DNA from 3 places in the Streptomyces sp. NPDC096152 genome. Region 3 is predicted to be linked to each of the others. Evidence: predicted binding sites of a transcription regulator. Region 3 holds the regulator's gene; each other region holds the start of a gene.
What was found. The regulator HrcA, encoded in region 3, represses chaperone genes, less so after heat shock. The targets are predictions, from matches to a motif close to TTNGCACTCNGNNNNNCNGAGTGCNAA.
Positions count from the first base shown of each region.

Region 1: the regulator HrcA is predicted to act here: its motif matches at 6,804-6,830, upstream of groES (co-chaperone GroES).
Region 2: the regulator HrcA is predicted to act here: its motif matches at 3,548-3,574, upstream of groL (chaperonin GroEL).

Region 1 covers NZ_JBIWFW010000003.1:682,044-691,727, reverse strand. Annotated here, with positions in the region: gene ACIQ9G_RS13300 (cation acetate symporter) at 1-315, shown strand, start outside; gene ACIQ9G_RS13295 (ester cyclase) at 556-987, shown strand; gene ACIQ9G_RS13290 (hypothetical protein) at 991-1,233, opposite strand; gene ACIQ9G_RS13285 (hypothetical protein) at 1,417-1,608, shown strand; gene ACIQ9G_RS13280 (YciI family protein) at 1,773-2,129, shown strand; gene ACIQ9G_RS13275 (RNA polymerase sigma factor) at 2,180-3,436, shown strand; gene ACIQ9G_RS13270 (methyltransferase domain-containing protein) at 3,546-4,838, opposite strand; gene ACIQ9G_RS13265 (polysaccharide deacetylase family protein) at 4,821-5,762, shown strand; gene ACIQ9G_RS13260 (polysaccharide deacetylase family protein) at 5,759-6,574, shown strand; gene groES (co-chaperone GroES) at 6,977-7,285, shown strand; gene groL (chaperonin GroEL) at 7,401-9,026, shown strand; gene ACIQ9G_RS13245 (trypsin-like serine peptidase) at 9,423-9,684, opposite strand, start outside.
Region 2 covers NZ_JBIWFW010000007.1:121,549-131,232, forward strand. Annotated here, with positions in the region: gene ACIQ9G_RS23895 (glucosyl-3-phosphoglycerate synthase) at 1-782, opposite strand, end outside; SAM riboswitch class I at 951-1,120, shown strand; gene thrC (threonine synthase) at 1,138-2,421, shown strand; gene ACIQ9G_RS23905 (MoaD/ThiS family protein) at 2,418-2,693, shown strand; gene ACIQ9G_RS23910 (cold-shock protein) at 3,124-3,327, shown strand; gene groL (chaperonin GroEL) at 3,738-5,360, shown strand; gene ACIQ9G_RS23920 (NADH:flavin oxidoreductase) at 5,570-6,697, shown strand; gene ACIQ9G_RS23925 (hypothetical protein) at 6,719-7,303, opposite strand; gene murQ (N-acetylmuramic acid 6-phosphate etherase) at 7,453-8,388, opposite strand; gene ACIQ9G_RS23935 (MurR/RpiR family transcriptional regulator) at 8,555-9,496, opposite strand; gene ACIQ9G_RS23940 (hypothetical protein) at 9,553-9,684, shown strand, end outside.
Region 3 covers NZ_JBIWFW010000001.1:465,055-474,738, reverse strand. Annotated here, with positions in the region: gene ACIQ9G_RS02070 (S41 family peptidase) at 1-1,545, opposite strand, end outside; gene ACIQ9G_RS02065 (hypothetical protein) at 1,757-2,332, opposite strand; gene ACIQ9G_RS02060 (VOC family protein) at 2,466-2,858, opposite strand; gene ACIQ9G_RS02055 (16S rRNA (uracil(1498)-N(3))-methyltransferase) at 2,875-3,615, opposite strand; gene ACIQ9G_RS02050 (nitronate monooxygenase) at 3,612-4,700, opposite strand; gene dnaJ (molecular chaperone DnaJ) at 4,956-6,089, opposite strand; gene hrcA (heat-inducible transcriptional repressor HrcA) at 6,090-7,106, opposite strand; gene ACIQ9G_RS02035 (MBL fold metallo-hydrolase) at 7,300-8,025, shown strand; gene ACIQ9G_RS02030 (DUF3097 domain-containing protein) at 8,058-8,858, shown strand; gene hemW (radical SAM family heme chaperone HemW) at 8,913-9,684, opposite strand, start outside.

The DNA.
Region 1 (9,684 bases), on a different contig from region 3:
CTCGTCTACAGCCTGTTCTGGCGCCGCTACACCCGTACTGGGCTGCTGTGGACCCTGATCGGCGGATCCCTCGCCACCCTGGTCCTCATGACCGGCACCAACCTGGTCTCCGGGTCCCCTGCCGCCGCCTTCCCGAACGCCGACTTCAACTGGTTCCCGTTCACCACCACCGGGCTGGTCTCCGTCCCCCTCGGCTTCGCCCTCGGCTGGGCGGGGACGGTGATCTCCGGGCGGCGCAAGGCGGAGGAGCAACGCCGGCAGTACGAGGCGGTCGAGGCCTGGATCCTGGCGGGGGCGACACGACGAGGCGGCTGACGCCCGGGCCGTACCCCCTGCTCCACGCTCCGGCAGCACCCCGCCAGCGGCCGGCGCCGGGCCCGGAGCGGCGGCGGACAACGCGGGCACACCCCTGAGCACCGGCCGGTGAGACCGGCCGGTGCTCGGCCGGCACACCGCCGCGGTGCCGGGCCGCTGCCGAGATGCAGCGGCCGCCGCGCGGAGTCAGCATTGGAAGGGAAGCGGGGGCGACCGGGGGATGATGTGGCGGAGGATCTTATGGCAGACAACGAGGCATTCGTCCGCGGACTTTTCGAGGCCTGGAACAACCGCGACTACGACTCCATCGCGGGGGCCGTTGCGCCCGACTGCACCCTCATCGACGAGGGCAGCGGCAGGACCCTGGAGGGCCCGGAAGGCTTCACCCAGCTGGCCAAGGCGCTGTTCGAGGCCATGCCCGACGGGAAGTTCACCCTGGACCACCTCACGGCCCAGGGGGACACGGTGGTCATCGAGTACACGGGCAGCGGCACTCAGACCGGCGACCTGAGGCTGAACGTCGGCACCGTGCCCGCGACGGGACGCCCGGTAACGGTGCACGCGGTCGACGTCTACGAGGTGAAGAACGGCAAGGTCCAGGAGGCCCGCGCCTACCTCGACTCCGGCTCGATCATGTCCCAGCTCGGCCTGACGGAGCGGATGGGGGCCTGACCCTCAGTCAACTACGGCCGGCTGCACCACGGTCGTCCCGCAGCGCAGCCACCGGTCCGGGCCCAGCACCCGCACCGGACCCGTCAGGGTCAGCCGGGCGGTGTGCCGTACCTCCGCGGCGGACGAGGCCAGGCAACAGTTCCAGCGCACCCGGCTCCACCAACGCGCGCCCGAGGCGTCGGTGAACGCCGAGAGGGCCGCGTGGACATGGACGGTCAGGCGGCGGGAATCCAGCGCCGGCTCCATACGCCGTAGCCGACCGGGCGGACGTCCGGCCGCGAAACGCTCGCGGCCCCCGGCCCGCACCCTGCACGGCAGCGGCCTCGGCCGCTTCGGTCTGCGGCAGGAATTCGACAGGGCGCTGCTGGAGCAGACCTGGGCCACCGACCTGCCGGCCGTTCGGCCCGGTTCCACCGGGTCGCCGACACGGTGACCGGCAGCCCGACGGCGGACACCGGTGGCTCGCTGGGCGAGCTGACCCGCCTGGGCCAGAGCCTGCGGGGCCTGTCGGCCGGCCGGGTGAGGACGGTGACCATGCCGGTGGTGCCGGCCCCGTCCGACCCCGACCGGGTGGTGGCCGAGGAACCCGGGGCGAGCCGCCTCTGGGCGTCCCTGCGCTGACCATCCACCGTCCACCGCCGACAGGAACGCCACCCCCACCTGCGGGAACGCCCCCGGAGAAAAATCTTCGGGGAAATCCGGCGCGGGTGTCGATTCCCGGTGTCCCCGTTCGACGCAGGGGTGAGAGGCGGGGAAGGGCCCCGTCCTCGACCCGAGGAGACACCATGCCGCGCTACCTGTCGCTCGTGAGGATCGACGAGTCCACCGCCCCCGCCGAGGGCCCGAGCTGCGAGCTGACGCAGCGGATGGGTGAGCTGATCGAGGAGATCACCAAGGCCGGGGTCATGCTCGACACGGCCGGGCTGACCCCTTCCGCCCAGGGCACCCGGGTGCACTGGGAGGGCGGGAAGATCTCCGTCACCGACGGGCCGTTCACCGAGTCCAAGGAGGTCGTCGGCGGCTACGCGCTCATGCAGTGCAAGGACATGGCCGAGGCCCTGGAGTGGACCAAGCGGTTCCTGAAGGCCCACGAGGAGTTCTGGACGGTGACCTGCGAGGTGCGGGAGATCGCCGAGGGCTGAGTCCTCCTTGGCCGGGGGCCGCCGGGGGTGTTGCATGGGGAACTGTGGAAGTGGACAGGCAGCCCACCGGGCCCTCCGGCGCCCTCGAAACCGTCTTCCGGCTGGAGTCGCCGCGTGTCGTCGCCGCCGTGGCCCGGATCGTGCGGGACGTCGGCATCGCCGAGGAGCTGACCCAGGACGCCCTGGTCGCGGCGCTGGAGCAGTGGCCCCGGGACGGGGTGCCGGACAACCCCGGCGCCTGGCTCATGACGACCGCCCGCCACCGCGCCGTCGACCTGGTGCGCCGCCGGGAGCGGTACGCCCGCAAGCTGGCCGAGATCGGGCGCGACCTGGAGAGCACGTCCGGGCCGGAGGAACCCTCCGGCCCGGACGACATCGACGACGACCTGCTGCGGCTGGTCTTCACCACCTGCCACCCGGTGCTGTCCGCCGAGGCCCGCATCGCCCTCACCCTGCGGCTGCTCGGCGGTCTGACCACGGCCGAGATCGCCCGCGCCTTCCTCGCGCCCGAGCCGACGGTCGCCCAGCGCATCGTGCGCGCCAAGCGGACACTGGCCACCCGGAACGTCGCCTTCGAGGTGCCGTACGGCCCCGACCGGGAGGCCCGCCTCGGTTCCGTGCTCGACGTCATCTACCTCGTCTTCAACGAGGGTTACGCCGCCACGGCCGGCGACGACTGGCTGCGCCCCGCCCTGTGCGAGGACGCGCTGCGCCTGGCCCGGCTGCTGAGCGGACTGATGCCCAAGGAGCCCGAGGTGCACGGGCTGACCGCGCTGCTGGAGTTCCAGATGTCCCGCGCCGCCGCCCGCACCGGTCCGAACGGCGAGCCCGTGCTGCTCCAGGACCAGAACAGGCGCCGCTGGAACCGCATGCTCGTCGCCCGCGGCGTCACCGCCCTGGCCCGCGCCGACGCCGTGGCCACCGGAGCCCCCGGCCCCTACGTCCTCCAGGCCGCCATCGCCGCCTGCCACGCCCACGCGCTCACCTACGAGGAGACCGACTGGCCCGCCATCGCCACCCTGTACGGCCTGCTGGCCGCCCGGTCCCCGTCCCCGGTGGTGGAGTTGAACCGTGCGGTGGCCGTCTCGATGGCGGACGGCCCGGCCCCGGCGCTGGAGATCGTCGACGCCCTCGCCGCCGAACCGGCCCTGCGCGACTACCACTTGCTCCCCAGCGTCCGCGGCGACCTGCTGTCCCGCCTCGGCCGCCCGGCGGAGGCCCGCGTGGAGTTCGAGCGGGCGGCATCCCTCACCCGCAACACCCGCGAACGGGCCCTGCTGCTACGCCGCGCGGCCGCCTCCGGCTGAGCGGCGTTCCTCACGGCACCGACGCGTGATCCCGGAAGGCCGGGCCAGGGGTTTCGCCGTGGGCAAGGGGATCGTCGCGTCCTGAGCGGCCCGGCCCGCGCCGCCGCTGTCAGTCCGCCGGGTGGCCGATCAGCATGGTCGGGGCTCCCGCGACGCGGGTCAGGAACACCGTCGCCGTGTTCCGTCCGTGCGGCTTGGGCAGCACCTTGCGGCGCAGTTCCTCCGGTTCGACCGCCGAGCCCCGCTTCTTCACGGTCAGGACGCCGATCTCGCGCTCCCGCAGCAGGGCCTTCAGCTTCTTGACGTTGAAGGGGAGCCGGTCGGTGATCTCGTAGGCGCGCGCGTACGGCGTGGGGCGCAGGGTGTCGGCGGTGACGTAGGCGATGGTCTCGTCGAGCAGGCCCCCGTCGAGCTCCTCGGCGACCTCGGCGACCAGGTGGGCCCGGATGACGGCGCCGTCGGGCTCGTACAGAAAGCGGCCCACGGGGCGCACCTCCGGGTCGGGCAGGCCGCGGCCCGGCAGGGTGCGCGGACCGGGGAGCAGGGTGGCCCGGACGCGGCCGGGCTCGGTGCCGAACCAGAGCACCGCCTCCTTCACGTCCCCGCCGTCGGAGATCCACTCGGCCTCGGCCTCGGCGGGGACGGCCTCGTGCGGGATGCCCGGGGCGATCTTCAGCGCCGCCCGGGGGGCCTTGAGCGCGGTGTCCACCGCCCAGGACAGCGGCGGCGAGTACGCCTCGGGGTCGAAGATCCGGCCCCGGCCGCCGCGCCGCGCGGGGTCCACGAAGACGGCGTCGTACCCCGAGGTGTCGACCTCGGTGACATCCGCCTCCCGGACCTCGATCAGGTCGCCCAGCCCCAGCGCCTCGGCGTTCGCCCGCGCCACGGCCGCCGTCAGCGGGTCCCGGTCCACGGCCAGCACGCGGATCCCGGCGCGGGCGAGCGCGATCGCGTCCCCGCCGATCCCGCAGCACAGGTCGGCCACGGAGGTCACGCCGAGGTCCCGGAACCGGTGCGCCCGGTGGGCCGCCACGCTCGTCCGGGTCGACTGCTCGACCCCGTTCGGCGTGAAGAACATCCGCTCCGCGTCCTGGGCCCCGAACTTCGCCGCCGCCCGCTGCCGCAGCCGCGCCTGCCCCAGCGCGGCCGACACCAGCTCGGCGGGGTGCTCGCGGCGCAGCCGGGTGGCGACGGCGAGTTCTCCCGCGGGGTCGGTGCCGCGCACCTCGTCCAGGAGGGCACGGCCCTCGGGGGTGAGCAGCGGGGCGAAGTCGCGCAGGCGGTGGTCGTTCACCGGCTCATTGTGGGCCAGTCGGTGGATGGTGCGCCTCCCGCCGCGGTGTCGGCCCGGGTTCCCCGCGGAAGCCTGCGAAGATCCGGCGCCATGGGAGTAGTAGGACAAAATGACAAAAAGCGCCCCGCGGTGGCGGTGCGCCGGAAGGCCGTGACCCGGGGCGGTCTCGTGCTCCTCGTGGCCGCCGCACTCGCCTCGGGCTGCACGCCCTCCAACACCCAGGCCCGGCCGGCCCCCGGCCAGGAGCCCCTCCTCCAGGCGCCCCCGGCCCGCGCCCTCCACTCCTACGCCGGCCGCCTGCGCGCCGCCTACGAGGCCCGCGTGGCCGCCGCCCGGCGCTGGGGCCTCATGCGGGTCCCGCTCACACCCCCGCCGCCGCCCGCCGTCAAGCCGAGGATCCACGCCCGCCCCGGCTTCCAGGTGACGAACCAGGAGGAGTGGGATCTGCCCCCGGTCTTCACCACCGTCCCCACCAGGGACCGCGTCGTCTTCCTCACCATCGACGACGGCTCGGAGAAGGACCCCGAGTTCCTGGAGATGATGCGGGACCTGAACATCCCGTACACCGCCTTCCTCAGCAACTACCTGGTGAAGGACGACTACGGGTACTTCCGGACGGTGCAGGCCTACGGCAACACCCTCAACAACCACACCCTGCACCACCCCTACCTGCCGGGCCTGTCCTACGAGGACCAGGAGCGCGAGATCTGCGACATGCAGGACATCATGCGGCGCCAGTTCGGCAAGCGCCCGAAGGTCTTCCGCCCGCCCTACGGCAACTACAACCAGGACACCCTGGTCGCCGCCAAGTCCTGCGGCATCGAGTACGCGCCGATCTGGAACGAGGAGGTCTTCGTCGACCACTGGGAGTACCGCGAGGTCGACCAGCGGATCCACCGCGGCGACATCGTCCTCACCCACTTCCGCGGGCCGGGCGAATGGAACGGCACGATGATCGACGACATGCGCCGGTTCCTGAACAAGGTCACGGCCGAGGGGTACGCGGTGGCCCGGCTGGAGGACTACCTGTGAGGCCGCGGCGCGTGGCCGCGGCCCTGCTCGCGGCCGTGCTGCTGACCGGCTGCGCGCCGTCCGTCGACCCCATCGAGCGGCTCGGCAGGAAGGCGGCCCAGCGGGTACGGCCCGCGGGCCCGGCCGCCGAGCCGCCCTACCGCCGCTGGGGCCTGGCGGCCCCGCTGCCCGCGCCCCCGCGCCCGCCCGCCCGGCCCCGGCTCACCGGCACCTCCGGCCCGGGAATGCCTCCGGTCGTGGACCACGTCCGGACCTCCGACAAGGTCGTCTTCCTCACCTACGACGACGGGGCGGAGCGCGATCCGCGGTTCGTCGACATGGTGCGTGAGCTGAGGCTGCCGGTCAGCATGTTCCTCACGGACAGAGTCGTCGGACCGGGGTACGGGCACTTCGCCCACCTGATGTCGGTCGGCGCGGACCTCCAGAACCACACCCTCGACCACCCCTCGCTGCGCGGCCTGCCCTACGCCGGCCAGCGCGCCGAGATCTGCGGCCAGCGGGACAAGCTGCACGCCCGCTTCGGCGTCCGCGCCCGCCTGTTCCGGCCGCCGTACCGCGCGTTCGACCGCACGACCCTGCGCGCGGCGGCCGACTGCGGGGTCTCGGCGGTCGTCCTGTGGCGCGCCTCGATGTCGGACACCGACCTGCGCTTCACCCACGGCCACCGCGGCCTGCGCCCCGGCGACATCCTCCTCGTCGCCTCGGACGACGACGACCTCGACGGCCCGACCCTGCGCGAACGCACGACACGGCTGCTGCGCCGGATCCAGGACCGGGGCCTGACGGTGGGGCGGCTCCAGGACTACCTGTGAGCCGAGGTCACGCATTCAGCCCGTCCGACGCGTGAGTAGCCGGCCCGTCCAGCATTCAGCCCGTCTGGGGGCACACCCTGCTCGAAGAGCTCGGGGGAGTTCGAGGACGAGGCCGTCAAGGCCGAAGCGGGGGTCCGGGGGCGGCGGCCCCCGGGGCCGGTCACACCAGCAGACGGTGTGCTGCACAACCCCGCGCTCACAGGGAACTCCCGCGACGCGCCGCAGGCAATTGGCACTCCGCTTGACCGAGTGCTAACGACAGTCATAGTCTCAGGTCTGGCACTCCCCCCTGGAGAGTGCCAACACAGCGACGGGCAGGTCCGGCACCCGCGACGACGGATCGACCTGGTCGCCACCTCAGACAGTTAACCCCGTGAGATCTCCGAAGGGGGAGGTCGGATCGTGACGACCACCAGCTCCAAGGTTGCCATCAAGCCGCTCGAGGACCGCATCGTGGTCCAGCCGCTCGACGCCGAGCAGACCACGGCCTCGGGCCTGGTCATTCCGGACACCGCCAAGGAGAAGCCCCAGGAGGGCGTCGTCCTGGCCGTGGGCCCGGGCCGCTTCGAGGACGGCAACCGCCTTCCGCTCGACGTCAGCGTCGGCGACGTCGTTCTCTACAGCAAGTACGGCGGCACCGAGGTGAAGTACAACGGCGAGGAGTACCTCGTCCTCTCGGCCCGCGACGTGCTCGCGATCATCGAGAAGTAATCACCTCAGCATTCCTGCTGTGAGCTGCGCCCCTGGCCCCCGCGACCGATAAGAAGCCGGGCGCCCGGGGCGTAGTGTCTTTTTCACCCAGAATTCCGAGAGGGCTCCCGCTGCCATGGCGAAGATCCTGAAGTTCGACGAGGACGCCCGTCGCGCCCTCGAGCGCGGCGTCAACAAGCTTGCCGACACGGTCAAGGTGACGATCGGCCCCAAGGGCCGCAACGTCGTCATCGACAAGAAGTTCGGCGCGCCCACCATCACCAACGACGGCGTCACCATCGCCCGCGAGGTCGAGGTCGAGGACCCGTACGAGAACCTCGGCGCCCAGCTGGTGAAGGAGGTGGCGACCAAGACCAACGACATCGCGGGTGACGGCACCACCACCGCCACCGTGCTCGCCCAGGCGCTGGTGCGCGAGGGCCTGAAGAACGTCGCCGCCGGTGCCTCCCCGGCCGCCCTGAAGAAGGGCATCGACGCCGCGGTCAAGGCCGTCTCCGACGACCTGCTGGCCACCGCCCGCCCGATCGACGAGAAGTCCGACATCGCCGCGGTCGCCGCGCTGTCCGCCCAGGACCAGCAGGTCGGCGAGCTCATCGCCGAGGCCATGGACAAGGTCGGCAAGGACGGCGTCATCACCGTCGAGGAGTCCAACACCTTCGGTCTGGAGCTGGACTTCACCGAGGGCATGGCGTTCGACAAGGGCTACCTCTCGCCGTACTTCGTGACCGACCAGGAGCGTATGGAGGCCGTCCTCGACGACCCGTACATCCTGATCCACCAGGGCAAGATCTCCGCGATCGCGGACATGCTCCCGCTCCTCGAGAAGATCATCCAGGCGAACGCCTCGAAGCCGCTGCTGATCATCGCCGAGGACGTCGACGGCGAGGCCCTGTCGACCCTGGTCGTCAACAAGATCCGCGGCACGTTCAACGCCGTGGCCGTCAAGGCCCCGGGCTTCGGCGACCGCCGCAAGGCGATGCTGCAGGACATGGCCGTCCTCACCGGCGCCACCGTCATCTCCGAGGAGGTCGGCCTCAAGCTCGACCAGGCCGGTCTGGACGTCCTCGGCTCCGCCCGCCGCATCACCGTCACCAAGGACGACACCACGATCGTCGACGGCGCCGGCAAGAAGGAGGACGTCGAGGGTCGCATCGCGCAGATCAAGGCCGAGATCGAGTCCACCGACTCCGACTGGGACCGCGAGAAGCTCCAGGAGCGCCTCGCGAAGCTGGCCGGCGGCGTGTGCGTGATCAAGGTCGGCGCCGCCACCGAGGTGGAGCTGAAGGAGAAGAAGCACCGTCTGGAGGACGCCATCTCCGCGACCCGCGCCGCGGTCGAGGAGGGCATCGTCTCCGGTGGTGGCTCCGCCCTGGTCCACGCCGTCAAGGTCCTCGAGGGCAACCTCGGCAAGACCGGCGACGAGGCCACCGGTGTCGCCGTCGTCCGCCGCGCCGCCGTCGAGCCGCTGCGCTGGATCGCGGAGAACGCGGGCCTGGAGGGCTACGTCATCGTCTCCAAGGTCGCCGAGCTGGAGAAGGGCAACGGCTACAACGCCGCCACCGGCGAGTACGGCGACCTGGTCAAGGCCGGCGTCATCGACCCGGTCAAGGTCACCCGCTCCGCCCTGGAGAACGCCGCCTCCATCGCCTCCCTCCTCCTGACGACCGAGACCCTGGTCGTCGAGAAGAAGGAAGAGGAAGAGCCGGCCGCCGCGGGCCACGGCCACGGCCACGCCCACTGAGCGCTGCGCTGAGCGTCAGCTCCGGCTGAGCTGAACCAACGGTGCCCAGTCCTCTCGGGGGCTGGGCACCGTGCGTTTTCCCGCTGCCTGTGCCTGTGCCTGTGCCTGGCGGGTTCGCGTCTGCCGTGCGGGGTTCGATGCCGGGTGGGGCGCCGTGCTTGGTTGCTCGCGCAGTTCCCCGCGCCCCTTACGGGGCGACACACGTCCCAGCGCGCACCGCACACCCACGCGGAAGATCGGTACGGGTGGTGGCCTCCCCGTTTCCCTTCGGGTGGCTGGGTCTCCCCGGCCTACGGCCAGGCGACCTCCCGGGCGGTGGCCGGCGTGCCGTACGTGTGATGCCCTCGGCACGGGCGTGTGCCGAGGGCATCGGGTGTCGGGCGCTGGTGCCCGGGTTCAGGCGGGGTGGACCAGGGTCTCCTCGGCGCCCAAACGGGCGGCGCCGGTGTCCCTGTACATCGTGGTCTCGCCGTCGGACCAGCGGATGACGAGGTCGTCGGTACGACCGTTTCCGGTGAAGTCACCGGTCGTCATGGCCAGGTCGTGCGTCCAGAGGGCGTTCTTGTCCAGGATGCGCTGCTCCTGTCCCAGGCCCGACGTGCTCGTGTTGACATAGTTGTCGACCTCGCCGTCGGTCCAGCGCACCATGAGGTCCCAC
Region 2 (9,684 bases), on a different contig from region 3:
CGGTAGATCGCGGCGGCCATCCGGCCGAGTGCCTGCCCGTCCTGGTGCCGGTGCTTGCGCACGCCGACGTCCACCTGGGCGAGCGCGTCCAGGCCGACCAGGTGCAGCGCGTCGACCAGCATCCCCAGCTCGACCCCGTAGCCGACCGGGAAGGGCAGCTGTTCGAGCAGCGAGCGGCGGGCCGCGTACTCGCCGCCGAGCGGCTGCACGAAGCCGGCCAGCTGCGGCCAGTGCATGTTGAGCAGCGGGCGCGCCATCAGCTCGGTGACCCGGCCGCCCTGCCCGGCGGCGCCGCCGAGCGGACGGTCGTACATCGCCTTCACCAGGTCGACGTCCGGGTCGGTGAGCAGCGGGCCGACGATCCCGGTGACGAAGTCGGAGGAGAACTCCCTCAGGTCGGCGTCGACGAAGCAGACGATGTCCCCCTCGGTGGCGAGCAGCGAGCGCCACAGCACCTCGCCCTTGCCCGGGACGGCCGGGATGCGCGGCAGGATGTCGTCCCGGTGGACGACCCGGGCGCCCGCGGCGGCGGCCACCTCGGAGGTGCGGTCGGTGGAGCCCGAGTCGACGACGACGATCTCGTCGACGAGCGGGGCCTGCCGCATCAGGTCGTGACGGATCACGGCGACGATCTCGCCGACCGTCTCCTCCTCGTTCAGCGCGGGCAGCACGACGCTGACCGACGAGCCGCTCGCGCGCTTGGCGGCCAGGATCCGGTGCAGCGGGCGATCGGTCACGGACCAGGAGCGTGTCCTCAGCCAGCCCTCGACTTCTTCCAGCACGGTCGGCGGCTCCTCACTGATTCGGATCACGGAACGGATCACACGGGTCCTGTGCTCCGTCTCGCGGTTCGGACGACTATCTCAACTGTCCTGGCCTTCGGTTACAGTCTTGAACAACGCGGATGACCATCGCATGTCGGGGGTCGCCGCCGCTCAACAACCGCATACCGCTCATCCAGAGGGGCAGAGGGACACGGCCCGATGAAGCCCCGGCAACCCTCCAGCCGGTTCTCGTATCCATCGCTGTGCGCGCACGGTCGATCGTCACCGCGAGGCTCCCGGCTAGGGAAGGTGCCAAATCCGTCTCACGGCGAGATGCGTCGTGAGGAAGATGAGGAGAAAGGGCCTCGCCTCCATGGCTGTGCAGACTGTTGCAAGCAGCACCGACTCCACCGTCGACCTGGGTCCCGCCGCGTCCTTGAGCTGCCGTGAGTGCGGCCACCGGGTGCCGCTCGGCCCGGTCTTCGCCTGCGAGGAGTGTTTCGGCCCGCTGGAGATCGCCTACGACTTCTCGGCGTACGACACCGAGGAGCTGCGCAAGCGGATCGAGGCGGGCCCCGCGAACATCTGGCGCTACGCGCCGCTGCTGCCCGTCCCCGCCGACGTGGCGACCAAGCCGAACCTGAACCCGGGCTGGACCAAGCTGGTGCAGGCCGACAACCTGGCCCGCGAGCTCGGCGTGACCGGCGGGCTGTACGTGAAGGACGACTCCGGCAACCCGACGCACTCCTTCAAGGACCGGGTCGTCGCCCAGGCCCTGGAGGCCGCCCGTGCCTTCGGCTTCACCACCCTGTCCTGCTCCTCCACCGGCAACCTGGCCGGCGCCGTCGGCGCCGCGGCCGCCCGGGCCGGCCTCCGCTCCTGCGTGTTCATCCCGCACGACCTGGAGCAGGGCAAGATCGTCATGGCCGCGGTCTACGGCGGCGAGCTCGTCGGCATCGAGGGCAACTACGACGACGTGAACCGTTTCTGCTCCGAGCTGATCGGCGACCCGGCCGGCGAGGGCTGGGGCTTCGTCAACGTCAACCTGCGGCCGTACTACGCCGAGGGCTCCAAGACGCTGGCGTACGAGATCTGCGAGCAGCTCGGCTGGCGGCTGCCGGACCAGATCGTGGTCCCGATCGCCTCCGGCTCGCAGCTCACGAAGATCGACAAGGGCCTTCAGGAGCTGATCAGGCTCGGTCTGGTCGAGGACCGGCCGTACAAGATCTTCGGCGCCCAGGCCCAGGGCTGCTCCCCGGTGTCGACCGCCTACAAGGCGGGCCACGACGTGGTCCGCCCGCAGAAGCCGGACACCATCGCCAAGTCCCTCGCCATCGGCAACCCGGCGGACGGCCCGTACGTCCTGGACATCGCGCGCCGCACCGGCGGTGCCGTGGAGGACGTGACCGACGAGCAGGTGGTGGACGCCATCAAGCTGCTCGCCCGGACCGAGGGCATCTTCGCGGAGACGGCGGGCGGTGTGACGGTGGGCGTCACGCGCAAGCTGATCGAGAACGGTGTGCTGGACCCGGCGAAGACCACCGTCGTCCTGAACACCGGTGACGGCCTGAAGACCCTGGACGCGGTGGCGGGCACCGGCCTCACCGCGACCATCCGCCCGAACCTGGACTCCTTCCGAGAGGCTGGCCTCGCATGAGCGTGACCGTTCGCATCCCCACCATCCTGCGCACCTACACCGGCGGCCGGGCCGAGGTGAGCGCCGACGGCGCGACCCTCGGCGAGGTCATCGCCGACCTGGAGAAGAACCACACCGGCATCGCCACGCGCGTCCTGGACGACCAGGGCAGGCTGCGCCGCTTCGTCAACGTCTACGTCAACGACGACGACGTCCGGTTCGAGCAGGGCCTGGAGACGGCCACCCCCGAGGGCGCGGGCGTGTCCATCATTCCGGCGGTCGCCGGCGGCTGATCATTACCTTCGGTAACCGTCGTCACCGAGAGTTCATGGAATTGCCCCCTCCGTAAGAGAAGCGGAGGGGGCAATTCAGCGTGATTGAGCGCGGTACAGTTGGGGAACGCGTCGCTGATCCGAAGATCGGTGGCCCTGGAAACCCGCCGCACGGGCGACAAGAAGTAGCCAAACTGTGCGGGTCTTTTGCGTCATACGCTCCCTTTGCCCGGCCCGACTTGACCTGAATTCAGGCGAATTCTCGGGAGATTCCGGATCGGTCGTGCCCAGATTTCTCGTCCGACTGACCTGTTGCAGACGGCAGTTGGACAGATACATTCAGCCGCGGTCGACGCGTTCCGGCGCACGCCCCCAATCCATGGGGGCGGAGGTCTGACCCGGATCCGCGAAGTGTGGATCTGTGCAAGGGCCAGTAATAGGGGAGTTAGGCATGGCTCAGGGCACCGTCAAGTGGTTCAACGCGGAGAAGGGGTACGGCTTCATCGCGGTCGACGGTGGTGCGGACGTCTTCGTCCACTACAGCGCGATCCAGATGGACGGCTACCGCACGCTGGAAGAGGGCCAGCGGGTCGAGTTCGAGATCTCGCAGGGCCAGAAGGGTCCGCAGGCCGACATGGTCCGCGTCACGGCCTGAATCGCGCGACCACCGCAAGCGACATTCTTCTGATCGAAGGGCCCGCGCCCCGAGGTGCACACCTCGTGGGGTGCGGGCCCTTCGGCGTGCCCGCCCTCCGCCTCGGGGCGGGCGGCTCGCGCCTGTTCGCGCGCGGCCGAGTCGCCCTCCGCCCCGCCTGAGTCGCTTGCGCACACCCGTCGCCCGGCCGTCACCCCTCAACGAGCCCGCTTCGCGGGCGCTTGCACTCTCGGGTGCCGAGTGCTAATCATTGGCGTTAGCACTCTGAAGGTGAGAGTGACAGCGAAGGACCGGGTCGGTGAGGCCCGCAGGCCGGGTGGGGCAAGGAACCACAAGGCCGGCGAGCCGTCCGTCGCGGGCGCGGGCGCGGTCCGAAGGAATCACCCCCAGTCCTGGAGGGACCACTTCACATGGCCAAGATCATCGCGTTCGACGAGGAGGCGCGGCGAGGCCTCGAGCGCGGCATGAACCAGCTCGCGGACGCCGTCAAGGTGACCCTCGGCCCCAAGGGCCGCAACGTCGTCCTCGAGAAGAAGTGGGGTGCCCCCACGATCACCAACGACGGTGTCTCCATCGCCAAGGAGATCGAGCTCGAGGACCCGTACGAGAAGATCGGCGCCGAGCTGGTCAAGGAAGTCGCCAAGAAGACGGACGACGTCGCCGGTGACGGTACGACCACCGCGACCGTTCTCGCCCAGGCCCTGGTCAAGGAAGGCCTGCGCAACGTCGCCGCCGGCGCCAACCCGATGGCGCTGAAGCGCGGTATCGAGAAGGCCGTCGAGGCCGTCTCCGCCGCCCTGCTCGACCAGGCCAAGGAGGTCGAGACCAAGGAGCAGATCGCCTCCACCGCCTCCATCTCCGCCGCCGACACCCAGATCGGCGAGCTCATCGCCGAGGCCATGGACAAGGTCGGCAAGGAAGGCGTCATCACCGTCGAGGAGTCGCAGACCTTCGGTCTGGAGCTCGAGCTCACCGAGGGCATGCGCTTCGACAAGGGCTACATCTCCGCCTACTTCGCCACCGACATGGAGCGTATGGAGGCGGCGCTCGAGGACCCCTACATCCTCATCGCCAACTCCAAGATCTCCTCGGTCAAGGACCTGCTCCCGCTCCTCGAGAAGGTCATGCAGTCGGGCAAGCCGCTGCTGATCATCGCCGAGGACGTCGAGGGCGAGGCCCTGTCGACCCTGGTCGTCAACAAGATCCGCGGCACCTTCAAGTCCGTCGCCGTCAAGGCCCCGGGCTTCGGTGACCGCCGCAAGGCCATGCTCGGCGACATCGCCATCCTCACGGGCGGCGAGGTCATCTCCGAGGAGGTCGGCCTCAAGCTGGAGAACGCGTCCCTGGACCTCCTGGGCCGCGCTCGCAAGGTCGTCATCACCAAGGACGAGACCACGATCGTCGACGGCGCCGGCTCCCCGGAGCAGGTGCAGGGCCGCGTGAACCAGATCCGCGCCGAGATCGAGAACAGCGACTCCGACTACGACCGCGAGAAGCTGCAGGAGCGCCTGGCGAAGCTGGCCGGCGGCGTCGCGGTCATCAAGGCCGGTGCCGCCACCGAGGTCGAGCTCAAGGAGCGCAAGCACCGCATCGAGGACGCCGTCCGCAACGCGAAGGCGGCCGTCGAGGAGGGCATCGTCGCCGGTGGTGGCGTGGCCCTGCTGCAGGCCTCCCAGGTCTTCGAGAAGCTGGAGCTCCAGGGTGACGAGGCGACCGGCGCCAACGCCGTGAAGCTCGCCCTGGAGGCCCCGCTGAAGCAGATCGCCGTCAACGGTGGTCTCGAGGGCGGCGTCGTCGTGGAGAAGGTCCGCAACCTGACCGTCGGCCACGGCCTGAACGCCGCGACCGGCGAGTACGTCGACATGATCGCCGAGGGCATCATCGACCCGGCGAAGGTGACCCGTTCCGCGCTGCAGAACGCCGCCTCCATCGCCGCGCTGTTCCTCACCACCGAGGCCGTCATCGCCGACAAGCCGGAGAAGGCCGCCGCGCCGGCCGGCGGCGGCATGCCGGGCGGTGACATGGACTTCTGATCCTTCCGAGGATCGGTACCGTCCTTCACGTACCGAGGGCGGCGTCCCCTGTTCCGACAGGGGGCGCCGCCCTCGGGCGTGTTCCGGGTCACAGGTGTGCCGGGCCGGAATGCCGTGCCGGGGCGGCGGGGTTGACGTTGGTGCGTGCACTTCATGCGCGTGCACATACCGTCTGGTACCCGACTGCTCTGCAAGAGGAGACCCCCCGCATGACCGTCACCGCCTCCGAGTCCGCCTCCCGCGCGGCCAGGATCCTCTCCCGCCCCGTCACGCTGAACGGCCTGACCGTCCCCAACCGGATCGTCATGGCGCCGATGACCCGGATGTTCTCGCCCGGCGGCGTCCCCGGCGAGGACGTGCTGTCGTACTACGCCCGCCGCGCCGCCGCGGGCGTCGGCCTGATCGTCACCGAGGGCACGTACGTGGGGCACGACTCGGCCGGCGGCAGCGGCCGCGTGCCCCGGTTCCACGGCGAGGAGCAGCTGGCCGGGTGGGCGAAGGTCGCCGAGGCGGTGCACCAGGCGGGCGGCACCATCGTGCCGCAGCTGTGGCACATCGGCACGGTCCGCAAGCAGGGCCAGAACCCCCACCCGGACGCCCCCTCCCACGGCCCCTCCGGGCTGCGCGTGAACGGCACCGAGGACGCCACGCCCATGACCCAGGCCGACATCGACGCCGTCATCGGCGCCTTCGCCCAGGCCGCGGCCGACGCCGAGCGCATCGGCTTCGACGGCGTGGAGCTGCACGGCGCCCACGGCTATCTGCTCGACCAGTTCCTGTGGGCGGGCACCAACCGCCGCACCGACGCCTACGGCGGCGACCCCGTGGCCCGTACGCAGTTCGCCGCGGAGATCGTCGCGGCGGTGCGCGAGCGTGTGTCGCCCGAGTTCCCCGTCCTCTTCCGCTACTCGCAGTGGAAGCAGGAGGCGTACGACGCGCGCCTGGCCGAGACCCCGGAGGAGCTGGAGGCGATCCTCACCCCGCTCGCCGCGGCCGGCGTGGACGTCTTCCACGCCTCCACCCGCCGTTACTGGCTCCCGGAGTTCGAGGGCTCGGACCTCAACCTGGCGGGCTGGACGAAGAAGCTGACGGGCAAGCAGGTCGTCTCCGTCGGCTCGGTCGGCCTCGACGGCGACTTCATCAAGGCGTTCCAGGGCGAGGGCGCGGCCGTGGGCAGCCTGGACAACCTGCTGGACCGTATGGAGAACGACGAGTTCGACCTGGTGGCCGTGGGCCGCGCGCTGCTCCAGGACCCCGAGTGGGCGGCGAAGGTCCTCGCCGGCCGCCTCGACGAGCTGAAGCCCTACGACGCCGCGGCGCTGAAGACGCTGAGCTGACGCGCGGCGCCCGGACAGGTCCTACGCATTCCCCATCGGCTCGATGTCCACCCGTACCGGGGTGCCCCACATCCGCACCACCTCGTAGTCGGTGAACTCGTGCACGAGCCGGTAGGCCATGGCGGCGCGCGGGGCGCGGCGCTGGGCGTTGACGAACGCCTCGGCCTCCCGCCGGTCCCGGCGCGGCGTCCCGCACAACTGCCACTCCCGCCCGTTCCACAGCTCCGGCAGCCACCGCTGCTGGGGCTGCGGACGGTCGCCGCGGACGCCGTAGCGGGAGGGGGTGCGCTCCACGGGCTCGGCGGCGGGACGCTCGTACGCCGGATAGGCCCCGTCCACCTGCGACCGGCGGGCGGCCCGCCGCCGGGTCTCGCAGAGCAGGCACAGATCCGGGGCGCCCTCGTCCACCGGACCGTTCGGGTGCTCGGGACACCGGGTCGTGGGGGCGGCGCCGCTGACGCTCTCCTCCAGCAGATCGAGCGCGCGCCGCACGTCCGCCCTGATCTCGTGCAGCTTGGCATCGGCCGTGTCGGCACCGAGCGCCTCCCCGTGCTCCCCGAGCAGACGGAGAGCACGGCCGAGGGCGGTGAGCTGGGCGTGGTTCATGGAGCCAGTGTGCGCAATCCGGGTGCCGGTGGGCCACAGAGGTGGCTTCGCGGCAGCTGACCCGGGGCGTCGGTCCGTTGCCCCGGGCGTGGGCCCCTTGCCTTGGGCGTGGTCCCCCCGCTCCGGGCCTCGCCCCTGTCCGGGGCCCCTCAGCCCCGTGTCGCCTCCAGGGCCGCGCGCAGGTGGCCGTCGGAGTCGCGCAGGAGGCGGGCGGCCGTGGGGGCGTCGACTCCGGTCAGGAGGGTCAGGATCGCGTTCTTCACCTCGCCGTCGGTGGCGGCCAGGGCGAGTTCGATCTCGTCGTCCGGCGCGCCCGTGGCGAGGGCGACGATGCGGCGGGAGCGGGCCCGCAGCTTCTCGTTGGAGGCCCGTACGTCGACCATCAGGTTTCCGTAGGTCTTGCCCAGGCGGATCATCGTGATCGTCGAGAGCATGTTCAGGACGAGTTTCTGGGCGGTGCCCGCCTTCAGCCGGGTGGAGCCGGTGAGCAGTTCCGGGCCGACGACGATCTCGATGCCGTGCTCGGCGGCCGTCGCCAGCGCGCTGTCCGCGTTGCAGGCCAGGCCGATCGTCAGCGCGCCCCGCGCCCGGGCGTGCTCGACCGCGCCGATGGCGTACGGGGTGCGTCCTGAGGCCGAGATGCCGACCACCGCGTCGTCGGGGGTGAGGCCGAGCGCGTCGAGGGCCTCGACCGCCAGGACCCGGGAGTCCTCGGCGCCCTCGACCGAGGTCACCATGGCCTCGGGGCCGCCCGCGATCAGGCCGGTGACCCGTGCGGGGTCCGTGTTGAAGGTGGGCGGGCACTCGGAGGCGTCCAGGACGCCGAGGCGGCCCGCGGTGCCGGCGCCGGCGTAGATCAGCCGGCCGCCCCGCGCCATCCGCTCGGCCACCGCGTCGATGGCGGCGGCGATCTGCGGCAGCCGCTCGGCCACGGCCGCGGGCACGGTCGCGTCCTCGGCGTTCATCAGCCGGGCGATCTCCTGCGTGGGCAGCCGGTCGATCTCTGACAGCTCGGGACGGAACGCCTCGGTCGTCAGCGCCTCCAACTCGGCGCGCAGCTCACGGTAGTGGGGCGTGGAGGTCATGGGAGCGGCTCTCTCCAGTGCTTTCGGTGCGGGTGGTGCGACGCCGTCGGGGCGCAGGACGGCAGAACGGCAGGGCGGCACGTCGCGGGCGGTCTCCCGGAGGGCGGATGCGGACGGTCCCCGGGCGGTCGCCCCCTCGGCCCCACGACGGCCGGTCCCGGCAGGTCTACCGCGACGAGTTGCGGTGCCGGTGGGCCAGTGCCTCGTAGGAGGCGGCGAGCGCCGGTGCGGCCGTCTCGTACGTCCGCTGCGCCACGCCCACGAACAGGCAGTCCACGACGAGCAGTTGGCTGGTCCGGGACGACATCGCCGCCGGGCGCAGCTCGCTCTCGCGGGCCGTCGAGGTGGTCAGGACGTGGTCGGCGTACTGGGCGACGGACGCGTCGGGCCGTCCGGTGACGGCGATCGTGGTGGCGCCGTGATCGAAGGCGACGCGCAGCGGTTCGATGACGTCGCCGGTCGAGCCCGAGTGGGTGATCGCGATCGCCACGTCCCCCGCGCGCAGTTGCACGGCGTTGGTGACGGCGAGGTGCGGGTCGCTGTGCGCGTGGGCTATCAGCCCTATGCGCAGCAGTTTCTGGGTGAGGTCCTGGGCGACCAGGCCGGAGGCGCCGATGCCGTACACATCGGTGCGGCGGGCGGCGGCCAGCGCGGTGACGGCCGCGCCGAGCTGCACGGTGTCGAGCCCGGCGGCGGTGTCGGCGAGGGTCTGCTGCTCGTCGTAGGCGAGCTTGGCGACGACGTCGGCGATCGGGTCGTCCACCGCGATGTCCGTGGTGATCGCGGGCGCGCGGCCGGACTGCTGCTGGGCGGCGAGCCCGGCGAGGGCCAGGCGCAGGTCGCGGTAGCCGGGGTAGCCGAGCAGGCGTGCGGTGCGCACGACGGTGGCCTCGCTGGTGCCGGTGAGCTCGGCGAGGCCGGTGACCGTGAGGGCCGCGCAGCCGGCCGGGTCGCTCGCCACGGCCTCGGCGACGCGCTGCATGGAGCGGGTCATCGAGGGGGCGAGGGTGCGGACCTTGGCCGCGAGCGCGGCGGGCGCGGGGGGAGCGGGGAGTGCGCCGCCCGGGACGCTGCCGCTTGCGAAAGTTTCCTTCACGTGCTGGGTCACATGGTGAAAGATATTTTCGTTTCGGGGGTGCGGTCAAGAGTGCGCACAATGGAGGCATGGACCCCATCAGCCCCTTGGAGCAGGCCCTGCACGCCGCCCGCGCCCTCGTCCTCGCCGATCTGGTCGCGGGGGAGGTGGCCGAGGCGGACGTGGTCTCGCTGGTGGAGGAGTCCGTGGTGCAGCGCCGC
Region 3 (9,684 bases):
CGGGGCCTCGAAGGAGCGCCCGTGCCGCTGCGGCCCGAACGGCGACGGCGTGGTCGCCGCCAGGGTGATCAGATGCGGGCGGCAGCCCTCCACGAAGGCCAGGTCGAAGACGTGCTCGTCGTAGACCGGGTCGAAGGAGCGGCTGGACAGGAAGGCCAGGTGCTTGCCGTCCAGGGTGAACGCGGGCGCGTAGTCCTGGAAGCGCAGCGGGGTCGCCTCGCTGACCGACAGGTCGGTGGTGTTGGCGAGCCGGAGCTGGCAGAGCGGGCGCGGGCCGGGGTGCGACCAGGCGAGCCAGCCGGAGTCGGGCGAGAAGGCGAGGTCGCCGACGTCGCCGTCCTCGCTGCGGTCGACCTCGCGCACCTCCCCCGTCTCCCGTTCGACGAGCAGCAGCCGCCCGTCGTGCGAGGCGACGGCGGCGCGGCTGCCGTCGGGGGCCATGGCGAGCTCCAGGACGCGGCCGAGCTGCCCGGCGGCGAGCCGGCGCGGGGTCGCGCCGACGGCGACGCCGGTGGCGGGCGCGAACTCCAGGGCGTCCTCGCCCTCGGCGTCCGTCACCCACACCACCCACTCCTCCCCGTCCGCGCGGAAGGTGTGCGGCAGCCGGGCCCGTACCCCGGGCCGCGCGGCGAGCGCGCGGGCCGGGCCGGAGCGGTGGGTGACCCAGTGGACGGCGCCGCGCACGGCCACCGCGCTGCCGCGCGCGGTGTGGTCGGGCGAGGCGTGGTCGAACCAGCGGGCGGCGCTCACCGGGTGCGGCTGGAGGTCGACGCGGGAGCCGCCGAGCCGGACGTCCAGCCGGCGCGGCTCGGCGCCGTCGAGGTCGTCCAGCAGCCACAGCTCGCCGGCGCTGGCGTAGACGACGCGGCTGCCGTCGCCGGCCGCGTGCCGGGCGTAGAAACCGTCGAGGGGGGTGTGCCGGCGCAGGTCGGAGCCGTCGGCGAGGGAGGAGTACAGCGCTCCGGTGCCCTCGTGGTCGGACAGGAAGGCCAGGCGCTCGCCCACCCACACCGGGCACTCGATGTTGCCGTCGAGGTCCTCGTGCAGCCGTACGAACTGCCCGTCGTCGGCGGGGTCGATCCACAGCTTGCCCGCGGTGCCGCCGCGGTAGCGCTTCCACCACGCCGCCTCGCGGCCCATCGGCGCGGACAGCAGCACGGTGTGCGGGCCGTGGGCGACGTCGCCGACGGGGCCGTAGGGCAGGGTGGTGGCCGGTCCCCCGTCGAGCGGGACGGCCCGCGCCCAGGTGCGGCGCAGGCTCGCCTGGCCCTGGGTGCTGATCGCGAGGACCTCGCCGTCCGGGGTCCAGCCGCACACCTGGGTCCGCCGGCTGCCCCAGTGCGTCAGGCGCCGGGCGGGGCCGCCGTCGACGGGGGCGGCGTGCACCTCGGGGGCGCCGTCGCGGGTGGAGGTCCAGGCGACCGTGGCGCCGTCGGGCGAGATGCGCGGGTGGGTCACCGGCACGTTGTCGGCGCTGACCCGCCACGCGCGGCCGCCGTCGAGCGGCGCGAGCCACACGTCGTCCTCGGCGGTGAAGGCGACCAACTCGCCGTGCAGGTGCGGGAACCGGAGATACGCCGACGCGGCGGAGGCGGCCGGCGGGGCGGACGACGCAGACGACGACGCCTTTGCTGACGATGTGGGCTGAGTCACCCGATCACCCTACGCAGCCACGGCACCCGTGGACAGGGGTTTCGATCACTTCCCCCGCAGGTCGGACCCGGACGGGACGGACCGACGCGGGAAGGGGGCGGCCTCACTTGCCCTCGACGGGCCAGCAGGTGGGGTCGCCCTTGCACCACAGGGTCCTGGTGACGGTCACCGTGACCGTCGGCCCGGGACCGTCGTGGGTGGGGCGGTGGGTGACGGGCGGGGCGTACGTCGGGCCGGGGGCGGCGTCGCAGTCGCCGAGGCCGTCGACGTGGAACCACACCTTGCCGCCCACCTTCGCGGTCAGGTTCCCGCGCACGCAGGCGCCGTCGACGGCGCGGGTGACCTCCCCGGTGACGGTGATCCTCCGGCCGTCGTCCGTCCGCCCCTGGCAGTCGACGGTGGCGACGGTGGTCACGGACGCCGAGGGCGCCCGCTTCCCCGGGGTGTACGCCTTGTTCCCGCCCTCGTAGCCGGCCGTGCAGGTCAGCCAGCGCACGGAGGCGTGCCGCCGGTTCAGTTCCGCGGTCGCGGTCCTGTCGGTCGTGTACGCCACCGCCGCGGAGCTCGGCCCGCCGGGGTCGCACGCGACGGCCCCGCCCACGGCGACCGCCGCGAGCCCCGCCACGGCCATCACCCGCCGCCCGCGCGGCCGTTGCCCGATACGCCTCGGTACCCCCATGCACGGCAGCCTGCCACCGGCCCGCCCCGCGCGGTAGAGCGCATACGGCCACACGCGCGCCGCCCGCCCCTCGGGCGTGGCCCCCACTCGGGGTGCGAGGCCGGCCCGCACGCACCGTGCCGGACCCCCGCGGTCAGCCGCGCAGCAGCAGCCACTCCTGGAGTTCGACGAGGTTGCCCTCGGGGTCCTTGAGGTGGGCCACGCGCATCCGGTCGGTCAGGGGGGCCGGGCCGTGCAGCAGGGTCCCGCCGCGGGCGGTGATCCGGGCGCAGGTCGCGTCGAGGTCGTCCACGCGCAGCACCACCAGCGAGCGGTGCCCGTTGGCCTCCTCGCCCAGTTCGCCCAGCACCCCGGCCATCATCGCCCGGTCCTGGAGGGCTATCCCCGCGGACCCGGTGGCCGGACTGAACTTCTCGTACGGCCCCTCCGCCGCCCCCGACTGCGGCTTCAGGCCGAGCACATCGGCGTAGAAGCTGTAGCAGGCGGCGAAGTCGCCGACGAGCAGCCGGACCTGTGCCAGTTCCACGGGCTCCCCCTTCGGGTCAGGACCACCGGCCGGTGCGGCCCAGGAGCAGGGCGGCCGCCGCCGTACCGGCGGTCGAGGTGCGCAACACGCTACGCCCGAGCCGGTACGGCCTCGCGCCCGCCCGTGCGAACAGCTCCAGCTCGTCCGGGGACACGCCACCCTCGGGCCCGACGACGAGGACGATCTCACCGGCGGTGGGGAGGGCGGTGGTGGCCAGCGGCTCCTCGCCGCTCTCGTGCAGCACGGCGGCGAAGTCGGCGCCGGCGAGCAGGGTGGCGACCTGTTTGGCCGTCGCCGCGTCCGCGACCTCGGGGAAGCGCACGCGGCGGGACTGCTTGCCGGCCTCACGGGCGGTGGACCGCCACTTGCCGAGCGCCTTCAGCCCGCGGTCGCCCTTCCACTGCGTGATGCAGCGGGAGGCGGCCCACGGCACGATCGCGTCGACGCCGACCTCGGTCATGGTCTCCACGGCCAGCTCGCCCCGGTCGCCCTTGGGGAGCGCCTGGACGACGGTGATCCGGGGGGACGGGGCGGGCTCCTCGGTCACGGACTCCAGGTCCGTGACCACCAGCCGGTCCTTGCCCTCGGCGGCCTTCACCACGCCCTCGACCCAGCGTCCGCGCCCGTCGGTGAGGATGACGTCCTCCCCGGGGCGCAGCCGCTTGACGGAGACCGCGTGCCGGCCTTCGGGGCCGTCGAGCACGAACTCCGGCCCGATCCGGTCGAGTCGGTCGACGACGAACACCGGCGCGGTCATCGCACCTCACCTCCGGCCGTGGGGAAGCCCGACAACGCCGCCCGGGCGGCGTCCAGTTCGGCCGCCAGCACCTCCACCAGCCGCCCGGCGGGCAGGTCGCGGGCCATGCGGTGGCCGTGCCCGGCCCACAGCGCCATGGCCTGCGCGTCGCCCGCCTTCGCGGCCGCCTTGCGCAGCGGCGCGGTGAGGTGGTGGATCTCGGGATAGGCGGCGGGCGCGTAGGGGCCGTGCTCCCGCAGGAAGCGGTTGACCAGGCCGCGCGCCGGGCGTCCGGAGAACGCGCGGGTCAGCTCCGTGCGGGGGAAGACGGGGTCGGTCAGCGCCTCCTTGTGGAGGGCGTGCGCGCCGGACTCGGGGGTGGCGATGAACGCCGTGCCCAGCTGGGCCGCGCTCGCGCCCGCCGCGAGGACCGCGGCGATCTGGCTGCCGCGCATGATGCCGCCCGCGGCGACGACCGGGATGTCCACCGTCTCGCGGACCTGCGCGACGAGCGCGAGCACGCCGGTGCCGGGGCAGCCGTTCTCGGGCAGGTCGCGGTGGCTGCCCTGGTGACCGCCGGCCTCCAGGCCCTGCGCGATCACCACGTCCGCGCCGGCCTGCCGCACGGCGAGCGCCTCCTCGGGGGTGGTCGCCGTGACGAGGACGAAGGTGCCCGCGCGGTGCAGAGCGTCGACCACCTCGGGGGCGGGGACGCCGAAGTGGAAGGAGACCACCGGCACGGGGTTGTCCAGGAGCACGGCGAGCTTGGTGTCGTAGCCGTCGTCGCGTCCGCTGTCCGGGTCGCCGAGTTCGGTCTCGTACCAGGTGGCCTCGCCGGCCAGCTGGTGGGCGTAGAGGTCGACGGCGCCGGACTCGGCGTAGTCCGGCTGCGGCACGAAGAGGTTCACGCCGAAGGGGCGGCCGGTCAGCCCGCGCAGTTGCTTGATCTCCTGGTACATCCCGTCGGCGGTCTTGTAGCCCGCGGCGAGGAACCCGAGCCCGCCCGCCTCGGACACGGCGGCGGCGAGCCGCGGCACGGAGACTCCGCCCGCCATGGGGGCCTGCACGATCGGATACGGGAAGAGATCGGTCAGTGCGGTGGACATGCCCGCATGGTGTCACGTCCGGCCCACCGCACCGCATCCGGCCGTCCCCCCGGCGGTCCGGGCGGACGGCCGGGGGGGCGGCCGGAGAGGCCGAACAGAGCCGGAAACGAAGCCGGCTCGGCGCCCCCGTGAACGGAGTCGCCTCAGCGCCCGTCGAACGCGTCCTTCAGCCGGGAGAACAGGGCCTGCCGGCCCGGCTGACCGTGTCCGCCCGGGGGACAACCCCCGGAACCCCGGCCGAGGCCGCAACCCGGCTCAGCGCCCGTTGAACGCGTCCTTCAAGCGGGAGAACAGGCCCTGCTGGCCCGGCTGGAACTGGCCCTGGGGCCGTTCCTCGCCGCGCAGCTTGGCGAGTTCGCGCAGCAGGCGTTCCTGCTCGGGGTCGAGCTTGGTCGGGGTCTGCACCTCGACGTGCACGATGAGGTCGCCCCGGCCGCCGCCGCGCAGGTGCGTGACGCCCCGGCCGTGCAGCGGGATCGACTGGCCGGACTGGGTGCCCGGGCGGATGTCGACCTCCTCCATGCCGTCCAGGGTCTCCAGCGGCACCTTGGTGCCGAGGGCCGCCGCGGTCATCGGGATGGTGACCGTGCAGTGCAGGTCGTCGCCGCGCCGCTGGAAGGTCTGGTGCGGCAGCTCGTGGATCTCGACGTACAGGTCGCCGGCGGGGCCGCCGCCGGGGCCGACCTCGCCCTCGCCCGCGAGCTGGATGCGGGTGCCGTTGTCGACACCGGCCGGGATCTTCACGGTCAGGGTGCGGCGCGACCGCACCCGGCCGTCGCCCGCGCACTCCGGGCACGGGGTGGGCACGACGGTGCCGAAGCCCTGGCACTGCGGGCACGGGCGCGAGGTCATGACCTGGCCCAGGAAGGACCGGGTGACCTGCGAGACCTCACCGCGGCCGCGGCACATGTCGCAGGTCTGGGCGGTGGTGCCCGGGGCCGCGCCCTCGCCGTTGCAGGTGTTGCAGACGACGGCCGTGTCGACCTGGATGTCCTTGGTGGTGCCGAAGGCCGCCTCGTCCAGCTCGATCTCCAGCCGGATCATGGCGTCCTGGCCCCGGCGGGTGCGCGAGCGCGGCCCGCGCTGCGACGCCGTGCCGAAGAACGCGTCCATGATGTCGGAGAAGTTTCCGAAGCCGCCCGCGCCGAAGCCGCCCGCACCGCCGCCCGCCTGCGAGAGCGGGTCGCCGCCGAGGTCGTAGACCTGCTTCTTCTGCGGGTCCGACAGCACCTCGTAGGCGGCGTTGATCTCCTTGAACCGCTCCTGGGTCTTCGGATCCGGGTTGACGTCCGGGTGCAGCTCGCGCGCGAGCCGCCGGAAGGCCTTCTTGATCTCTTCCTGCGACGCGTCGCGACGCACGCCGAGTACGGCGTAGTAGTCCGTGGCCACCTAGGACTCCGCCAGGATCTGTCCGACGTACCGTGCCACTGCGCGTACCGCTCCCATCGTTCCCGGGTAGTCCATGCGGGTCGGTCCGACCACGCCGAGCTTGGCGACTGCCTCGCCGCCCGAACCGTAGCCCACCGACACCACGGATGTGGAGTTGAGTCCCTCGTAGGCGTTCTCGTGACCGATGCGCACCGTCATGCCCGGATCCTTCGTCTCGCCCAGCAGCTTCAGGAGCACCACCTGCTCCTCCAGCGCCTCGAGGACGGGCCGGATGGTGAGCGGGAAGTCGTGCGGGAAGCGGGTCAGGTTGGCGGTGCCGCCGATGATCAGCCGCTCCTCGTTCTCCTCCACGAGGGTCTCCAGGAGGGTGGACAGCACCGTCGAGACCGTGCCCCGGTCCTCGACGTCGAAGGCGTCCGGCAGGTCCTCGACGAGCTGCGGCACGTCCGCGAAGCGGCGGCCGGCGACCCGGCTGTTCAGCCGCGCGCGCAGGTCCGCCAGGGACGCCTCGCCGAAGGGGACCGGGCAGTCGACCATGCGCTGCTCGACCCGGCCGGTGTCCGTGATCAGCACGAGCATCAGACGCGCGGGCGCGAGCGACAGCAGTTCCACGTGCCGCACGGTCGAGCGGGTCAGCGAGGGGTACTGCACGACGGCGACCTGCCGGGTCAGCTGCGCCAGCAGCCGCACCGTGCGGGCGACCACGTCGTCGAGGTCGACGGCGCCGTCGAGGAAGTTCTGGATCGCCCGGCGCTCCGGCGCGGTCATCGGCTTGACCCCGGCCAGCTTGTCGACGAAGAGGCGGTACCCCTTGTCGGTGGGGATGCGTCCGGCGCTGGTGTGCGGCTGGGCGATGTAGCCCTCGTCCTCCAGGGCCGCCATGTCGTTGCGGACCGTGGCGGGCGAGACACCGAGGTTGTGCCGCTCGGTCAGGGCCTTGGAGCCCACCGGCTCCTCGGTGCCCACGTAGTCCTGGACGATGGCGCGCAGCACCTGGAGCCTTCGTTCGCTGAGCATCGCGCACACCTCCAGAAGTCGTCCCGTGGCTCCTTGCCTGGCACTCGACGCATACGAGTGCCAGCTTTACCCGGCCCAGTGTACGGCTGTGGGGTACGCCCGCGGCAAGGCCGGTCCGGCGACGGCCTGCGAGGTCGTGCCGCGACCGCCGTCACGGCTGGGCCCGGACGGCCGTCACGGCTAGCGTCGCCGTATGACGGTGACTTGGGAAGAGCTGGGGTGGGAGCGGCTGGCGGACGGGGTAGGCCGCTGCCGCCTTCCGGTGTGGGACTGCACCGTGGGCCTGGTCCTCGGCGAGGACGGCGCGCTGATGGTCGACGCCGGGTCGAGCCTGGCGGAGGGGGTCCGGCTGCGCCGGGAGGCGGAGCGGCTGGCCGGCGGCCGTGTGCGGTTTCTCGCACTCACACATCCGCACTTCGACCACGTCTTCGGCGCGGCCGTGTTCGCGGGCGCGCACGTCTTCGCCGCAGGCGGCTCCCGTGCGGTGTTCGAGGACGGAGGCGCGGAGCTGTGCGCGGACGCGGTGCGCAACGGGCTGGAGGCCGGGGCCGCCGAGGTGGCGGCGGACACCCTGGTCCGTCCCCGGGAGGAGGTCCGGGGCACGGCCGTCGTCGAGCTGAAGGGCGGCCGGGAGGTGCTGCTGCACGACGTCGGCCCGGGGCACACCCGGCACGACCTCGCCGTCGTGGTGCCGGGCGACCCGGATGTGGTCTTCTGCGGCGACCTGGTCGAGGAGTCCGGGGAGCCGCAGGCCGGTACCGACGCCGTGCCATCGCGGTGGCCGGCCGCCCTGGACCGGCTGCTGGACCTGGGGGGCGAGGACGCGCTGTACGTGCCCGGTCACGGCGCGGTGGTGGACGCGGCGTTCGTCCGGGCGCAGCGTGACGCCCTGGCGCGGCGTTTCGGCGTGTCGCGCTGATCGCCCGCGGCGTTCTCCCTATCGTCATTCGAATGCGCCAGTACTCCGCCGACCTGACCCCGCCGTGGAAGAAGTCCCGGCCCGTGCCGGAGGTGCCGGCGGAGCCGGGTCTGGTGGTGGAGGAGCCGGGTACGGGTTTCTGCGGGGCCGTGGTCGGCTGCGAGGCCGGCACGGTGACGCTGGAGGACCGCTTCGGCAAGCACCGGGTCTTCCCGCTCCAGCCTGGCGGCTTCCTGCTGGAGGGCCGCGTGGTGACGCTGGCGAAGCCGGCGTCGGGGCCGGTGCGGCCCACCCGTACGGCGTCCGGTTCGGTCGCCGTGCCCGGCGCCCGCGCGCGGGTGGCCCGCGCCGGGCGGATCTACGTGGAGGGGCGGCACGACGCCGAGCTGGTCGAGAAGGTGTGGGGCGACGACCTGCGCGTCGAGGGCGTGGTCGTCGAGTACCTGGAGGGCGTGGACGACCTGCCGTCGATCGTGGCGGACTTCGCACCCGGCCCCGACGCCCGCCTGGGCGTCCTGGTGGACCACCTGGTGCCGGGCAGCAAGGAGTGGCGCATCGCCGAGGCGGTGACCGACGAGCACGCGCTGGTCGTGGGCCATCCGTACATCGACGTCTGGGAGGCCGTGAAGCCGTCGTCCGTGGGCATCGACGCCTGGCCCCGGGTCCCGCACGGGCAGGACTGGAAGACGGGCGTGTGCCGCGCACTCGGCTGGCCGGAGAACACGGGCGCCGCCTGGCAGCGGATCCTCTCCCGGGTCGGCTCGTACCGGGACCTGGAGCCGGATCTGCTGGGATGTGTCGAGCGTCTCATCGACCACGTGACGGTGCCCTGAGGCACGTGACCGTTCCCCGAGGCCCGCGAAGCCGCGGCCGCGGGGGCCGGCCCCTCAGTCCACCAGGTCCCGCACCACCGCGTCGGCCAGCAGCCGGCCCCGCAGGGTGAGCACGGCGCGTCCCGCCTCGTACGGCCCCCGCTCCAGCAGACCGTCGGACAGCGCGCGGCGGGAGGCCGCGCGTCCCGCCTCCCGCAGCAGGGACAGCGGTACGCCCTCGCGCAGCCGCAGCTCCAGCAGGATCCGCTCCACCCGGCGGTCCTCGTCCGTGAGGAGCTCGCGGCCGGCGCCCGGGGAGCGGCCCCCGGCGAGGGCGGCGGCGTAGGCGCCCGGGTGCTTGACGTTCCACCAGCGCACGCCGCCCACGTGGCTGTGCGCGCCGGGGCCCGCGCCCCACCAGTCGGCGCCCCGCCAGTACAGCTCGTTGTGCAGGCAGCGGGCCGCCTCGGAGGTGGCCCAGTTGGAGACCTCGTACCACGCGAAGCCCGCCGCGGAGAGGGTCTCCTCCGCGATCAGGTAGCGGTCGGCGTGCACGTCGTCGTCGGTCGCCGGGATCTCGCCGCGGCGGATCCGGCGGGCGAGCTGCGTGCCCTCCTCGACGATCAGGGCGTACGCCGAGACGTGGTCGGGGCCGGCGCCCAGGGCCGCGTCCAGGGAGGCCCGCCAGTCGTCGTCCGACTCGCCGGGGGTGCCGTAGATCAGGTCGAGGTTGACGTGCTCGAAGCCCGCCGCGCGGGCCTGGGCGACGCACTCCTCGGGGCGGCCCGGGGTGTGCGTGCGGTCGAGGACCTTCAGCACGTGCTGCCGGGCGCTCTGCATACCGAAG